DNA from 3 places in the Vibrio sp. HB236076 genome. Region 3 is predicted to be linked to each of the others. Evidence: riboswitches for the same ligand, from Rfam matches in the RefSeq annotation. Region 3 holds a riboswitch; each other region holds the start of a gene.
The links. A riboswitch is a leader RNA that binds a small molecule or an ion and turns the genes downstream of it on or off. The one in region 3 is predicted to bind thiamine pyrophosphate.
Positions count from the first base shown of each region.

Region 1: linked by a shared signal. The riboswitch ahead of thiB (thiamine ABC transporter substrate binding subunit) and the one ahead of thiC (phosphomethylpyrimidine synthase ThiC) in region 3 are both predicted to bind thiamine pyrophosphate.
Region 2: linked by a shared signal. The riboswitch ahead of thiD (bifunctional hydroxymethylpyrimidine kinase/phosphomethylpyrimidine kinase) and the one ahead of thiC (phosphomethylpyrimidine synthase ThiC) in region 3 are both predicted to bind thiamine pyrophosphate.

Region 1 covers NZ_CP162601.1:289,571-293,897, forward strand. The annotation lists gene fbp (class 1 fructose-bisphosphatase) at 1-95, opposite strand, end outside; gene mpl (UDP-N-acetylmuramate:L-alanyl-gamma-D-glutamyl-meso-diaminopimelate ligase) at 384-1,781, shown strand; gene AB0763_RS01450 (flavin prenyltransferase UbiX) at 1,833-2,492, shown strand; TPP riboswitch at 2,603-2,734, shown strand; gene thiB (thiamine ABC transporter substrate binding subunit) at 2,818-3,789, shown strand; gene thiP (thiamine/thiamine pyrophosphate ABC transporter permease) at 3,835-4,327, shown strand, end outside.
Region 2 covers NZ_CP162602.1:688,208-692,534, forward strand. The annotation lists gene AB0763_RS16395 (ABC transporter ATP-binding protein) at 1-879, opposite strand, end outside; gene thiD (bifunctional hydroxymethylpyrimidine kinase/phosphomethylpyrimidine kinase) at 869-1,717, opposite strand; TPP riboswitch at 1,816-1,923, opposite strand; gene AB0763_RS16405 (bifunctional diguanylate cyclase/phosphodiesterase) at 2,174-3,895, opposite strand; gene AB0763_RS16410 (DUF3081 family protein) at 4,155-4,327, shown strand, end outside.
Region 3 covers NZ_CP162601.1:2,943,951-2,948,277, reverse strand. The annotation lists gene crcB (fluoride efflux transporter CrcB) at 1,707-2,090, shown strand; TPP riboswitch at 2,141-2,239, shown strand; gene thiC (phosphomethylpyrimidine synthase ThiC) at 2,344-4,233, shown strand; gene thiE (thiamine phosphate synthase) at 4,233-4,327, shown strand, end outside.

The DNA.
Region 1 (4,327 bases), 350 kb from region 3:
ATAGAAGAAAGCAATGACGATAAATCGCCGCTGGCATGGGGAAAGTCCGCTTGTTTTTCGACAATAAACTCGCCGAGGGTACGGTTATCTGACATACAGTTTCCTTACTAGAATTGAAATTATGGGGTCATATCAAGGTTTCGATAACATTACATTTAGTTTAAATTGAATAACTTTTTACGCGTACTGAACTAATTGCGCGACTTCACAAATCATTGAATCTATTTGCAATAAATTTTCATCGCTATACAGTGTGGATGACATGGGCAAAAAAGCGATAATAGACACTGTTTCGCATAGGCAAGGGCACTCAATCCTTTGTGGTATGTCTCACCTGACACTTGAGTTTTCGACCTGAGTAAAGCAACGAAAAAAGGAACATTATGCACATTCATATTCTCGGTATTTGCGGTACCTTTATGGGCGGTATTGCTGTGTTAGCTCGCGAACTCGGTCATAAAGTTACCGGATCTGATGCCAATGTTTATCCGCCGATGAGCACGATGCTTGAATCCCAAGGCATTGAAATAATTCAGGGATTTGATGATTCACAACTCAAACCACATCCCGACCTTGTCATCATTGGCAATGCCATGAGCCGTGGGAACCCGTGTGTTGAATACGTACTTAACCACAACCTGCGTTATACCTCTGGGCCGCAATGGCTACAAGAGGGATTATTGTTCGATCGCTGGGTCTTAGCTGTGGCCGGTACCCATGGAAAAACCACCACATCCAGCATGCTTACTTGGATTTTAGAACACAATGGTTACCAACCTGGCTTTTTGGTCGGCGGCGTGTTAGGTAACTTCGGTATTTCGGCGCGTTTGGGGAATAGTCCGTTTTTTGTCGTTGAAGCGGACGAATATGACAGTGCTTTTTTCGATAAGCGTTCTAAGTTTGTTCACTATCGTCCTCGCAGTGTGATTTTAAACAACCTTGAGTTCGATCATGCCGACATCTTCGAGGATTTAGCGGCGATTCAGAAGCAATTTCATCATTTAGTCAGAACGGTCCCAGGTCAGGGAAAAGTGTTTTTGCCCGCCGATGAGCCGGCGTTAAAGCAAGTTTTAGATCGCGGTTGCTGGAGTGAGTGTGAATATCTGCACGCCGACAACGGTTGGTCAGCGCGAAAGTTGTCGCCGGATGGCAGTCATTTTGAGGTGTATTTCCAACAACAGAACGTCGGCGAGGTAAAATGGTCATTAATTGGCGATCACAACGTCAACAATGCCTTGATGGCGATTGCGGCGGCTCGCCATGTCGGTGTCGTCGCTGAGCACAGTTGTGAAGCTTTAGGGCTGTTTGTCAATACCCAACGACGTATGGAGCTCAAAGGCGAGGTCGAAGGAGTGAAGGTCTATGACGATTTCGCTCACCACCCAACCGCGATTGATCTCACCATTGCCGGTTTGCGTAACCATATACAGCCTATCTTAAAGCAGGGCGAACCGTCGCGCCTGGTGGCGGTACTTGAAGCGCGCTCAGCAACCATGAAGCAAGGCGTACATAAAGACAGCTTAGCGCAATCATTGGCCAGTGCTGATGTGATTTATCTGTATCAAGATCCGGATCTGCCTTGGTCGCTCGAGGAAGTGGCCGCTCAATGTAAGCAGCCTGTTCACGTGCTCAATAACATAGAACAATTGAGCCAGCAACTGGTGTCGGACAGTCTGGAGGGGGATCATCTTTTGATCATGAGTAACGGCGGTTTTGGTGGTTTACATCAAAAAGTGATCGACGGTTTACGCCGCCAAGCTTTACGCGCTGCGGTGCGTTAGGCCCGTCTTTTACAACGACAAAAACAACAGTCAGTGAAGTGGAAAAATACAATGCCAACAGCCGTTCAACCTAGCTATCAACGTACACAAAAAGCCATTACTCTCGCCTGGACGGGGGCATCGGGTGCGCCTTATGGTCTGCGCCTTTTGGAGTGTTTGTTAGCGGCAGATTATCAAGTGTATTTGCTGATCTCATCTGCGGCTCGTGTGGTACTTGCCACCGAGGAAGGGCTCCAATTACCGAGCGGGCCTCAGGCGGCACACGCGTTCTTAGTCGAGCGCTTTCAATGTGATGCCGAGCAGTTAATCGTCTGTGGTAAAGAAGATTGGTTTTCACCGGTTGCCTCGGGTTCGGCGGCGCCAAAGCAAATGGTGGTTTGCCCATGCTCCGCTGGTAGTGTGGCGGCGATTGCCCATGGTATGTCTGACAATTTGATTGAGCGTGCTGCGGATGTGGTACTCAAAGAGCGCGGTCAGTTAATGTTGGTGGTGCGAGAAACGCCATTCTCGACGCTGCACCTTGAAAATATGCACAAACTTTCCGCCATGGGGGTGACCATCATGCCCGCAGCCCCTGGCTTTTATCATCAACCACAAAGCATTGAAGACCTGGTCGACTTCATGGTAGCTCGAGTGTTGGATCACCTTGGCATCGATCAAGGGCTAGTTCCGCGCTGGGGCTATAATCCTCGACAACGACCGCATACCTAAGGGTGAATCGACTCCGGGGCTCATCGCGTTTATCAGCGGGCTTAACGTGGCTCGAATCACTAAAATTTGTTGTGACAGTAGCCAATTGTTTTTTGGCTCAGTACAATGTCTCAAACTCAACGGGGAGCCTAACTGTCTGACAGTGGCTGAGATCGGTTAAGCCGGGACCCGCATCGTCATCGCGAGTGATGATACCACCTGAACCAGATAATGCTGGCGTAGGAATTGAGATGAGAACCCCCTCTCCCCCTCAAGTCTCCTGTGCCGCTCAAACACGGAGAGCGAGCAAGTGATAGCACCGATTAAATCTTCCTTTACCACCACGATGGTGGCGATAAGCGCTTTAGTAAGTAGTCACGCTTGGGCTGAGAAGCCAGTGCTTCAAGTCTATACCTACGACTCTTTTGCCTCAGATTGGGGCCCAGGGCCGAAAGTGAAAACGGGTTTTGAACAACAGTGTGGCTGTGAAGTGCAATTTGTCAGCTTAGACGACGGCGTATCCATTCTCAATCGCTTGCGTTTAGAGGGAAAAAACAGCCAAGCCGATATCGCGCTTGGTTTGGATAACAACTTGATCAATGAAGCTCAAAAAACCGGCTTATTTGCCGACTACCAATTGGACTCGGCGAAACTGACGCTGCCGAATGGTTGGCAAAACACCACGTTCTTACCCTATGACTATGGCTACTTTTCCTTCGTATACAACAAGGAAAAACTGAGTAACCCCCCGAGCTCTTTTGCACAATTGGTCGAGCGCCAAGACCTGCGTATTATTTATCAAGATCCGCGCACTTCAACGCCAGGGCAAGGCTTGATGCTGTGGGTGAAAGCGTTATACGGCGATAAGGCTTCATCGGTGTGGAAGGCGTTGGCCAAGCAGACCGTAACGGTCACCAAGGGCTGGTCAGAAGCTTATTCATTATTCCTAAAAGGGGAGTCCGATATGGTTTTGTCGTACACGACTTCCCCGGCTTATCACTTAATTGCTGAAGGCGATGATCAGTACGCGGCGACGTCCTTTAGCGAAGGGGAATACGTGCAGGTTGAAGTCGCCGCCGCGTTGAAGAACGCTCCTCATCCTGAGTTGGCTCAAGCCTTTTTAAACTACTTAGTGAGCGATGACGTGCAGAGTATTATTCCTACCACCAACTGGATGTATCCCGTCACGGACGTTGCGTTACCGGAAGGTTATCGCGGTCTTGCTAAGCCGACCAAAGTCTTGAGTTTACCGGCAGAAGAGGTGGCGACTCATCGTCGAGATTGGATTCGCGAGTGGCAACAAGCCTTGACCCACTAAGAGAACGATGATTTTGTTTGTTGTTATGTTAGAGGTACTCGGGTTATGAACACTCGCGTGCCAAAAATGGGGCTGGTGATTGCCAGCCTCATTGTTGTTTTAGTGGTCAGTGCATTAAGCGCCTTACTGATGCAAAGTGCTCATTTACCTATTGAACAGCTGTGGCAAGACCCATACCTTCGTCATGTAACTTGGTTTAGTTTTTTGCAAGCCAGTTTGTCGACTGTTTTGAGTGTGGGCTTGGCGATCCCCGTGGCTCATGCTTTATCGCGTAGCCAATTTCGCGGCCGTCATGTCGTCCTGAAGATTTTCTCATCGACCTTGGTGCTACCGGTTCTCGTTGGGGTGTTTGGCCTGTTGACTATTTACGGCAATCGCGGCTATTTGGCGTCATTGCTGACAACCTTGGGTGTGGAACATTCCTTTTCTATTTACGGTCTCGGCGGCATTCTACTCGCGCATGTTTTTTTTAATTTGCCTTACGCCGCGCGTTTACTGCTGCAGAGCTTAGAGAGCATTCCGTACGAACAGCACTTAT
Region 2 (4,327 bases), on a different replicon from region 3:
GCTGTCGCTATCGAAAAGGCGAGGTGGTAAGGCGCGAGGCACGGGCAGCGGTTTGGCCTGGGCGGGGTTGCCTTGCAATACATACAATTGGTGAGCGAGGCGCAGGGCCTCTTGTGGTTCGTGAGTGATCAACACCACGGTTTTATCTTGTAGCATGGTGGCGGATAGGGTTTGCAATTTATGACGAGTGACCGCATCGAGCGCCGAAAAGGGCTCGTCCATTAACACAATTGGCTTGTCTTGCATTAAGGTCCGCGCGAGGGCTACGCGTTGGCGCATCCCGCCTGACAGTTGTGCGGGTTTGGCATTGGCATGCGCGGCTAGGCCCACTTTTTCAAGTAAATGAAGGGCTTTTGCTTTGTCTTTGGCCGCGGCGTTGGTGTGTGAAAAGCGCGAGCTTAGGCAGACGTTTTCTAACACATTGAGCCAAGGTAGTAATAAATCTTGCTGCGCCATGTAGGCGATACGCGAATGTATCTCTCCGCCATCGCTGGTGGTGAGTGTGCCTTGCCATCTGACCTGCGTCGGTAATAAACCGGCCAGATAGCGCAAGAGCGTGGTTTTCCCCCCACCACTTCGCCCGAGTAAAACAGTCCACTGCCCAGCGGGGAAGGTGATGTTTAACCTCGCCAGGGTGGCGGTGTCGCTGTCGTGGTATTGCAAACTTGCGTCAGTCAGTTGAATGCCAACCGGTTTTTCCTTGTTGTCATAGGCGCCTTCAGCGCGTTGGTCACGAACACATGCTTCACTTTGGTATGGTTTAGTCGCGCCTTGTTTATCTGCGCTTTGTTTATTCGAGCATTGTTTACTAGTGGATTGTTTACTCGTGGATTGTTCGCGGCGGTTTATTTCGCGGGCGCGGTGTTGATTATCTAACATGGTTGTGCCCGGCAAAAAAGTGATGAACCGGGCCGTGACCACGACCGACGTGTAACTCATCGGCATGGGCAATCGCATGAGAGATATACCGCTTGGCTAAAGCGACGGCCTTGTCGAGTGAGTTGCCTTGCCCGAGGTAGGAGGCGATCGCGGCAGAAAGGGTACACCCTGTGCCATGGGTATTGTTGGTCGGGAAACGCTTGGCGCGAATTGGAGTGGCCGAATGGGGAGTAATCAGGAGATCATTGCTGTTTTGCTCTTCTTCTAGGTGGCCCCCTTTGAGCAAAATGGCCTTTGCTCCCATAGCGCGCAGATCGCCGATCATAGCGTTCATTTGCGCTTCGCATTGAGGCACTGTACGGCCTGTTAATGCCGCGCCTTCTGGTAAATTAGGGGTGATAATATCCGCCAGTGGGATGAGTGTCTCTTTTAAGGTGTCGATGGCGTCCGTGTCGAGTAATACATCCCCGCTGGTGGCAACCATGACAGGATCAAGCACCAAGTGTCGCGGCTGGTATTGGGTGAGTTTGTTCGCTACCGCCTTGATGATATTGGCGTCGGCGAGCATACCGATTTTAACCGCGACGATGTTTAGATCGCTGAACACGGCATCGAGTTGGCTTTCGACATGCGCGATGGGAATGGGGAAGACGGCACTAACGCCTTGGGTGTTTTGCGAGGTGATGGCGGTAATCACAGAGCAAGCGAATCCACCCGTGGCAGAGATGGCTTTAATATCGGCTTGAATACCGGCGCCGCCACCGCTGTCAGACCCGGCAATGGTCAACACAATGGGTGTGGTGGGTGAAGAAAAACTGGGTTGTGACGGCTGCGTCATGTATCGCTCCTATATCAAAACGTATAGGAACTGACTTATGCCGTACGTCATCGCCGATCGGTTTTGCGATGGACGATCGCAAATGGCAGTGGTGCTGAGGCAAAAGGTGCATAGTTCCCTACGTCAGTATTAACTGAATCAGGTTCAACGGGTCTCGAATCTCGATCTCAGCCAACACCTATTGCGTGGCCCCCCGACTATTTGGTTAAAAGAGTAACAGGAAACATCTGTGAAGGGTAGACTTTCTTTTTGAATGAACTGAATGAACTGAATGAACTGAATGAACTGAATGAACTGAATGAGCGGAATAAGCAAAATGAGCACGACTTCTTGCGCGACTGATGTCCAAGCTCGCTGAGTGCCAACAGCAAGAAAAGCTTAGCCCTAGACGTGACAAATTGAGGTGGTGGGCATCAAAATGGTGAACTCATCGCGAGAGGCACTGCGGTATTTGTTTTAGTCTTGATTGTTTTGCGCCAGTTGCTCGCTGATCACGTCCGGGCTTGCAGGGCGACAAAACAAGAAGCCTTGGGCGAAATCAATGCCAATCGACTTGCAATACTCGGCCTGTTGCTCGGTTTCTATCCCCTCGACGATAATGTCTAGATTCAGCTGATGGCCGATACTCACCACCGCCGCCAGTAAAGCGGTCTCGATATGGCTTTCGGGGATGTTTTGAATAAAACTGCGGTCGATTTTTAGATGCGTGACTGGCAAGGTTTTTAAGTAGTTTAATGAGGAATAGCCTGTGCCAAAGTCATCAATGGCAATCTCGACGCCACTGTCTTTTAGGGCTTGGAGTTGCTCGAGTAAATGATGGTTGGACTGAATAAGCGTATGCTCAGTGAGCTCAATGCCAATCTGCTCAGCGGTGAGTTGATGTTCTTGTTTGAGCTGAGAAAATTGTTCAAAAAAGTCGCTTTGGATCACTTGTTTGCCGGACACATTGATGTCTATGCGAAGGTGATGACCTTGCGCTTGCCAGGATTGAGCTTGCTGACAGGCTTGTTTTAAGACCCAATCACCAAGGTGTAGGATCAAATCAGAGCGCTCAGCAATCGGTACGAATACCGCTGGGGAGTTTGGCAGTCGTTCGTCTTGTGGGAACCAACGCAGCAGCGCTTCACAGGCGACGATCTGATGGTTACTTAAATCGTAAATGGGTTGGTAATAAAGAGTCAGTTCATCGTTGTCGATCGCTGCGTGCAACGCTTTGGATAGTGCGTGTTGTAAGAGCATGTCATCGGCCATTTTGGGTGTGAAAACCTGGTGGCGTCCGTGTCCTTGTTCCTTGGCGTGATACATGGCGAGATCGGCGTTTTTTAACAGGGCTTCAGCGCTGTGGCTGTCTTGTGGGTAGTGGCTAATACCGATACTGGCACTGGATAACAGGTTTTCACGACCGATCTGAAAAGGAGATGAGAAGGCCGCCTGGATTTGCTGAAGACGCACTTGTACCTCAACGGTGTGTTGAAAGGGCATCAACAACACAAACTCATCGCCACCAAAACGCGCCAATAATTCGCCCTCGCTGGTGATGTTGCTCAGGCGCTGGGCAACGGCCTTAAGAAGATCATCGCCCCAATGATGACCCAGCGTGTCATTGACTTCTTTAAAGACGTCTAAGTCGATGAAGAAAAGCGCCAATTGACAGTTTTCCCCTTGCTCTTCTATGTGTTGCTTGAGCCGCTCGTCTAAATGACGGCGATTGGGCAGGCCAGTCAATTGGTCGGTGATTGCGCGTTGGCGCAACTCCTGCTGCGCTTGGTATTGCTCACTAAGGTCGACATCGACGCAAAACATTTCTGGCTCGTCGGTGTCTTGTTTGAGCATGATATGAGAGGAAAACACCGGTACATAAGAGCCATCTTTGCGCTGTAAAATCAATTCTGCAGAGGGGATGGCAATGCCTTTGTCTATCCATTGTTGATGTAAAGCGATGACCGTAGGGCGCATGCCTTCTGGGATAATTAAGTCTTCAAGTTTTTGGCCAAGCGCGTCTTCGCGGCGATAACCATAGATCTCTTCACTTGAGCGATTCCAGTGAATGACGCGGCGGTGTTTGTCGTATCCTTGAACCGAGACTTTTGGCAAGGCGTCGAGGAGTTCTATAAATCGACGTTCGGCGATGAGGTGACTGGCTAGCTCACTTGGTTTGGGTTTGTTTTGGGCGGTCATAGCTACACCTATATTCTATTCACATTAGAAGTATAGTCGAGCTTGAGCATTTGATGAGGATCACGGGGACTTTCGCCTATTTGTTGCACGCACAGGTCACAAATTTATCAAAAAAGATCGGGGTTTTCTTCGAGCAAGTGATCGTACTTTTTGTTGTTGACGGAGATCGACTGGGCATTCATTGCGTAACAAGACTGAGCATTGCGTTGAGCGTGGTTTTTTCGGTAGAGTGACCAGTGAGCAATCACAGGAGAAAGGTATGGATATTCAGCTGACAACAAAAGATTTTCTCAGAGTGTTTGAACATATTGTGTCAAAGGGCGAAAACAAAGGAGATAAGCATCAACTTGGTGAGCTGTCCGCTTGGCAAGATTTTGATGGCTATACTTGTTGGCTCAGTTATCGTGATGTGACCGTTACCTTGATGTTTCA
Region 3 (4,327 bases):
CGTTAAGAGTCAGGCTTTTTTTCGTTAATGGTAAACACAGTCAATAACAGTCTGACACAGTCCGCTTCGCTTAACACAGTGAAAGACAGATCGCTGCGCTGCAAGGTCGTTTCACTTCAAGGACGCTGCGCTCAAGTGACAAGAAAGGTCAAAAGAATAAAATGAATGATAGCGGTTTTTAGTCTTAGGGTTTTCTGTTTACTTGGAACGAAGTGATCTTGTGACTTGAAGCGAAGCGATCTTGCCACTGTCTTTTACTGTGTGTCACTGTCTCATATTGTCTTATATTTTGGTTTTACCTAACTCAAATGGGGTCGGATTTGCGAAATAGACTGACTGACAGCGTCCTCGGTATTATGCGGATCCGACCCCTAGAAGTGATGAACCCAATAGGCAAAGAATGACTTTTGGTGTTGATTGTCATCATGTACTGCAATGGTTGAGGTCAATCTTTGTTCTTTGCCAAAGTGCGTTTTCGAGTCATAGGGGTCGGATCCACAACAGTTAGGCGCATAGGGTGAGTACTGCGATCCCGCGAATCCGACCCCAGGATGATTTCTTTCCACTCGTTTTTCTCAGCAACCCATCAATTTCGTGAACCACAGTGTTGTACAGTCAAACACAGATCGCTTCGCTTAACACAGTGAAAGACAGTCAACCTACTCAGTGGCTACCGGAATCAAGGGTCAAATTTGGTCTGTACAGGTATTAGGGCTTTTGGGTTGCCATGATCCAAATGCTATTCACGCTATGTTAACTCAGCAGTGGGCGCTGTTGATTTTGGGCTTTACTGCGTGCTCGGTACGGGGTCAGCAGCTTTGAAGAAGCTCGATCATATCAGTGAGGGTTGGGTAGAGAAGCTCTGACCCCTGTATGTTGTATTCAAAGACGCTTCGCTGGCATCGCTGTGTTGGTGACAGCGCACTTACCTCGGCTGCCGACCCCGTTCATCGAATAACACAAGATCGCTTTGCTTAAGACAGTGAAAGACAGGTCATGTGCTGAGACTGTCCTACACTGTCTCATACTGTCTTATATTTTGGTTTTACCTAACTCAAATGGGGTCGTGTTTGCGAAATAGACTAACTGACAGCGCCCTCGGTATTATGCGGATCCGACCCCTAGAAGTGATGAACCCAATAGGCAGAGAATGACTTTTGGTGTTGATTGTCATCATGTACTGCAATGGTTGAGGTCAGTCTTTGTTCTTTGCCAAAGTGCGTTTCGAGTCATAGGGGTCGGATCCACAACAGTTAGGCGCGAGGGTGAGTGCTGCGATCCCGCGAATCCGACCCCAGGATGATTTCTTCCCACTCGTTTTTCTCAGCAACCCATCAATTTCGTGAACCACAGTGAAAGACAGATCGCTGCGCTGCAAGATCGTTTCACTTCAAGGACGCTTCGCTCAAGTGGCAAGGTAAAATCAGTGTGGCATAGTGAATGACAGTTTGACACCTTAATACAGTGAACCACAGGTCATGTGGTGAGATCTATTTTGATCGCAATGATCTGAGTGCCATCAGTGGGATCGGTGTTAGTTATTGGTCTACGATAATGACGCGTAACTTCTAGCTGATTGCTCAACATATAAACGGTATGATACATGGGTTGTCGGTTAATTCGTGTAAAAGTGACTGCCGTAACTTTTTTATTTTTTAGATGTTCTTGATACTTATCACTTATTTTTTAATCTTTGGATTGCCAGTATGAATTACTTTTCCACTCTCACCTTTGTTGCATTAGGTGGTGCGATAGGGGCGTGCTCTCGTTTTCTTCTCTCGGAGCTTTTTGTTTTATTACTAGGTCGCAGTTTTCCTTACGGTACGCTATTCGTTAATGTAACGGGTTCTATGATGATGGGGGCTTTTACGGCTTTACTCACTATGCAGGCGGTGTCAGGTGATCCGTGGCGTCCTTTAATTGGTCTTGGTTTTCTAGGCGCTTTAACCACCTTTTCAACTTTTTCGATGGATAATGTCAATCTCTTACAACAAGGCGAGTTTGTTAAGATGGGACTCAATATGATGTTGAACGTCGTTCTCAGTGTTTCGGCTTGTTGGATGGGTTATCACATTTTAATGAAACAATAAGAGAATGCCGTTACAGGCTTGGTTTTGATCCAAGGCTGTGATAATAATAGCTTCACTTGTCGGAGTGCCATTTGGCTGAGACCGTTTATTCGGGATCCGTTGAACCTGATCAGGTTAATACCTGCGAAGGGAACAAGAGAATGTCTTTGGGCGTTTTTTGTCCTCATTTCATTTCTTCGGTCAGTTTTGATCGCTCTTGTATTATGCATTTATCCGGCAAGCATTTTTCTTAATACTTACTGGAGAATAATGCATGTCGACTCGCAAACAAGCTAGGCTATCAGCCCAGCAATTTATTGAAAATATTGAATCCTCACCTTATCCAAACTCGAAAAAAGTTTATCTTTCAGGTAGCCAGTACCATATAAAAGTCCCTTTTCGGGAAATCACCTTAACGGATACGATCATCGGTGGCACACCTAACAGCCCCGAGTATCAAGCGAATTCGCCAGTGTTGGTTTATGATACTTCTGGTCCATATACGGATCCTCAACATAAGATTGATGTTCATGTTGGTTTACCAAAGTTGCGTGCAGATTGGATACAAGCACGTGCTGATACTCATCAACTTTCAGGTTTATCATCTCAATATGCAAATCAAAGGCGTGAAGATTCAACCTTAGATACCTTGCGCTTTAAGTCTGATGCCATTGTTGTAAAAGCGAATCAGGGCAAGTGTGTGACTCAGCTCCATTACGCAAGACAAGGTATTATCACTCCAGAAATGGAGTTCATTGCATTGCGTGAGAATATGCAGCGCTTACAAGTACTGGATGAACAACTTGAGCATCAGCATCCCGGTCAAGCATTTGGGGCGCAGTTACCGCAGCAAATTACCCCTGAGTTTGTCAGAAGTGAAGTCGCAGCAGGGCGCGCGATCATTCCAGCTAACGTCAATCACCCCGAGTCAGAACCTATGATCATTGGCCGTAACTTTTTGGTGAAAGTGAATGCCAATATTGGTAACTCATCAGTTACTTCTTCGATAGAAGAAGAAGTTGAGAAACTGGTTTGGGCGACTCGCTGGGGCGCTGATACGGTGATGGATTTATCGACTGGGCGTAATATCCATGAGACCCGCGAATGGATATTGAGAAATAGTCCGGTTCCTATTGGCACGGTGCCCATGTACCAAGCCCTAGAGAAAGTGAATGGGGTTGCGGAGAATCTGACCTGGGAAGTGATGCGCGATACGCTCATTGAGCAGGCTGAGCAAGGCGTCGATTATTTTACCATCCACGCAGGCGTATTATTGCGTTATGTGCCGATGACGGCCAAGCGTGTCACGGGCATTGTGTCACGCGGTGGCTCGATTATGGCGAAGTGGTGTTTGGCTCATCACAAAGAAAGTTTCCTCTACACCCATTTTGAAGAAATTTGTCAAATCTGTGCCCAATATGATGTTTCTCTTTCTTTAGGTGATGGTTTACGCCCTGGGTCGATTGCTGATGCGAATGATGAAGCGCAATTCTCCGAGTTAAGGACGCTTGGTGAACTGACTAAGGTTGCTTGGCAGTATGATGTACAGGTAATGATCGAAGGCCCTGGCCACGTTCCTATGCACTTAATTAAAGAGAACATGGAAGAACAGCTCAAGCATTGTGATGAGGCACCATTTTACACATTAGGGCCGCTAACAACCGACATCGCGCCGGGTTATGATCACATTACCTCAGGAATTGGTGCGGCGATGATTGGGTGGTATGGCTGTGCGATGCTGTGTTATGTCACGCCAAAAGAGCACTTGGGGTTACCGAATAAAGAGGATGTCAAAACAGGCCTCATCACTTACAAATTAGCGGCTCATGCGGCCGATTTAGCAAAAGGCCACCCAGGGGCTCAAGTCAGAGACAATGCTTTATCTAAAGCCCGTTTTGAGTTCCGTTGGGAAGACCAGTTTAATTTATCGCTCGATCCAGTGACGGCTCGTCAATACCACGATGAAACCTTACCTCAAGAATCAGGAAAAGTAGCCCATTTCTGTTCTATGTGTGGTCCTAAATTCTGCTCGATGAAGATTTCCCATGAAGTGCGAGAATACGCCAATCAAGGGATGCAACAGAAAGCACAAGAATTCCATCAGCAGGGGGCTGAGCTATACATCCCTATTCGTCAAGAGGCGTCTATCAAGGAGACGATGTAATGGCACTAACCGACCCATTTTTATCAAGCGAAGGGGAAAGTACCCGGCGCGGGGGGGCAAGGCATAGTCTGGCCAATATTAAGACCTTACTTGA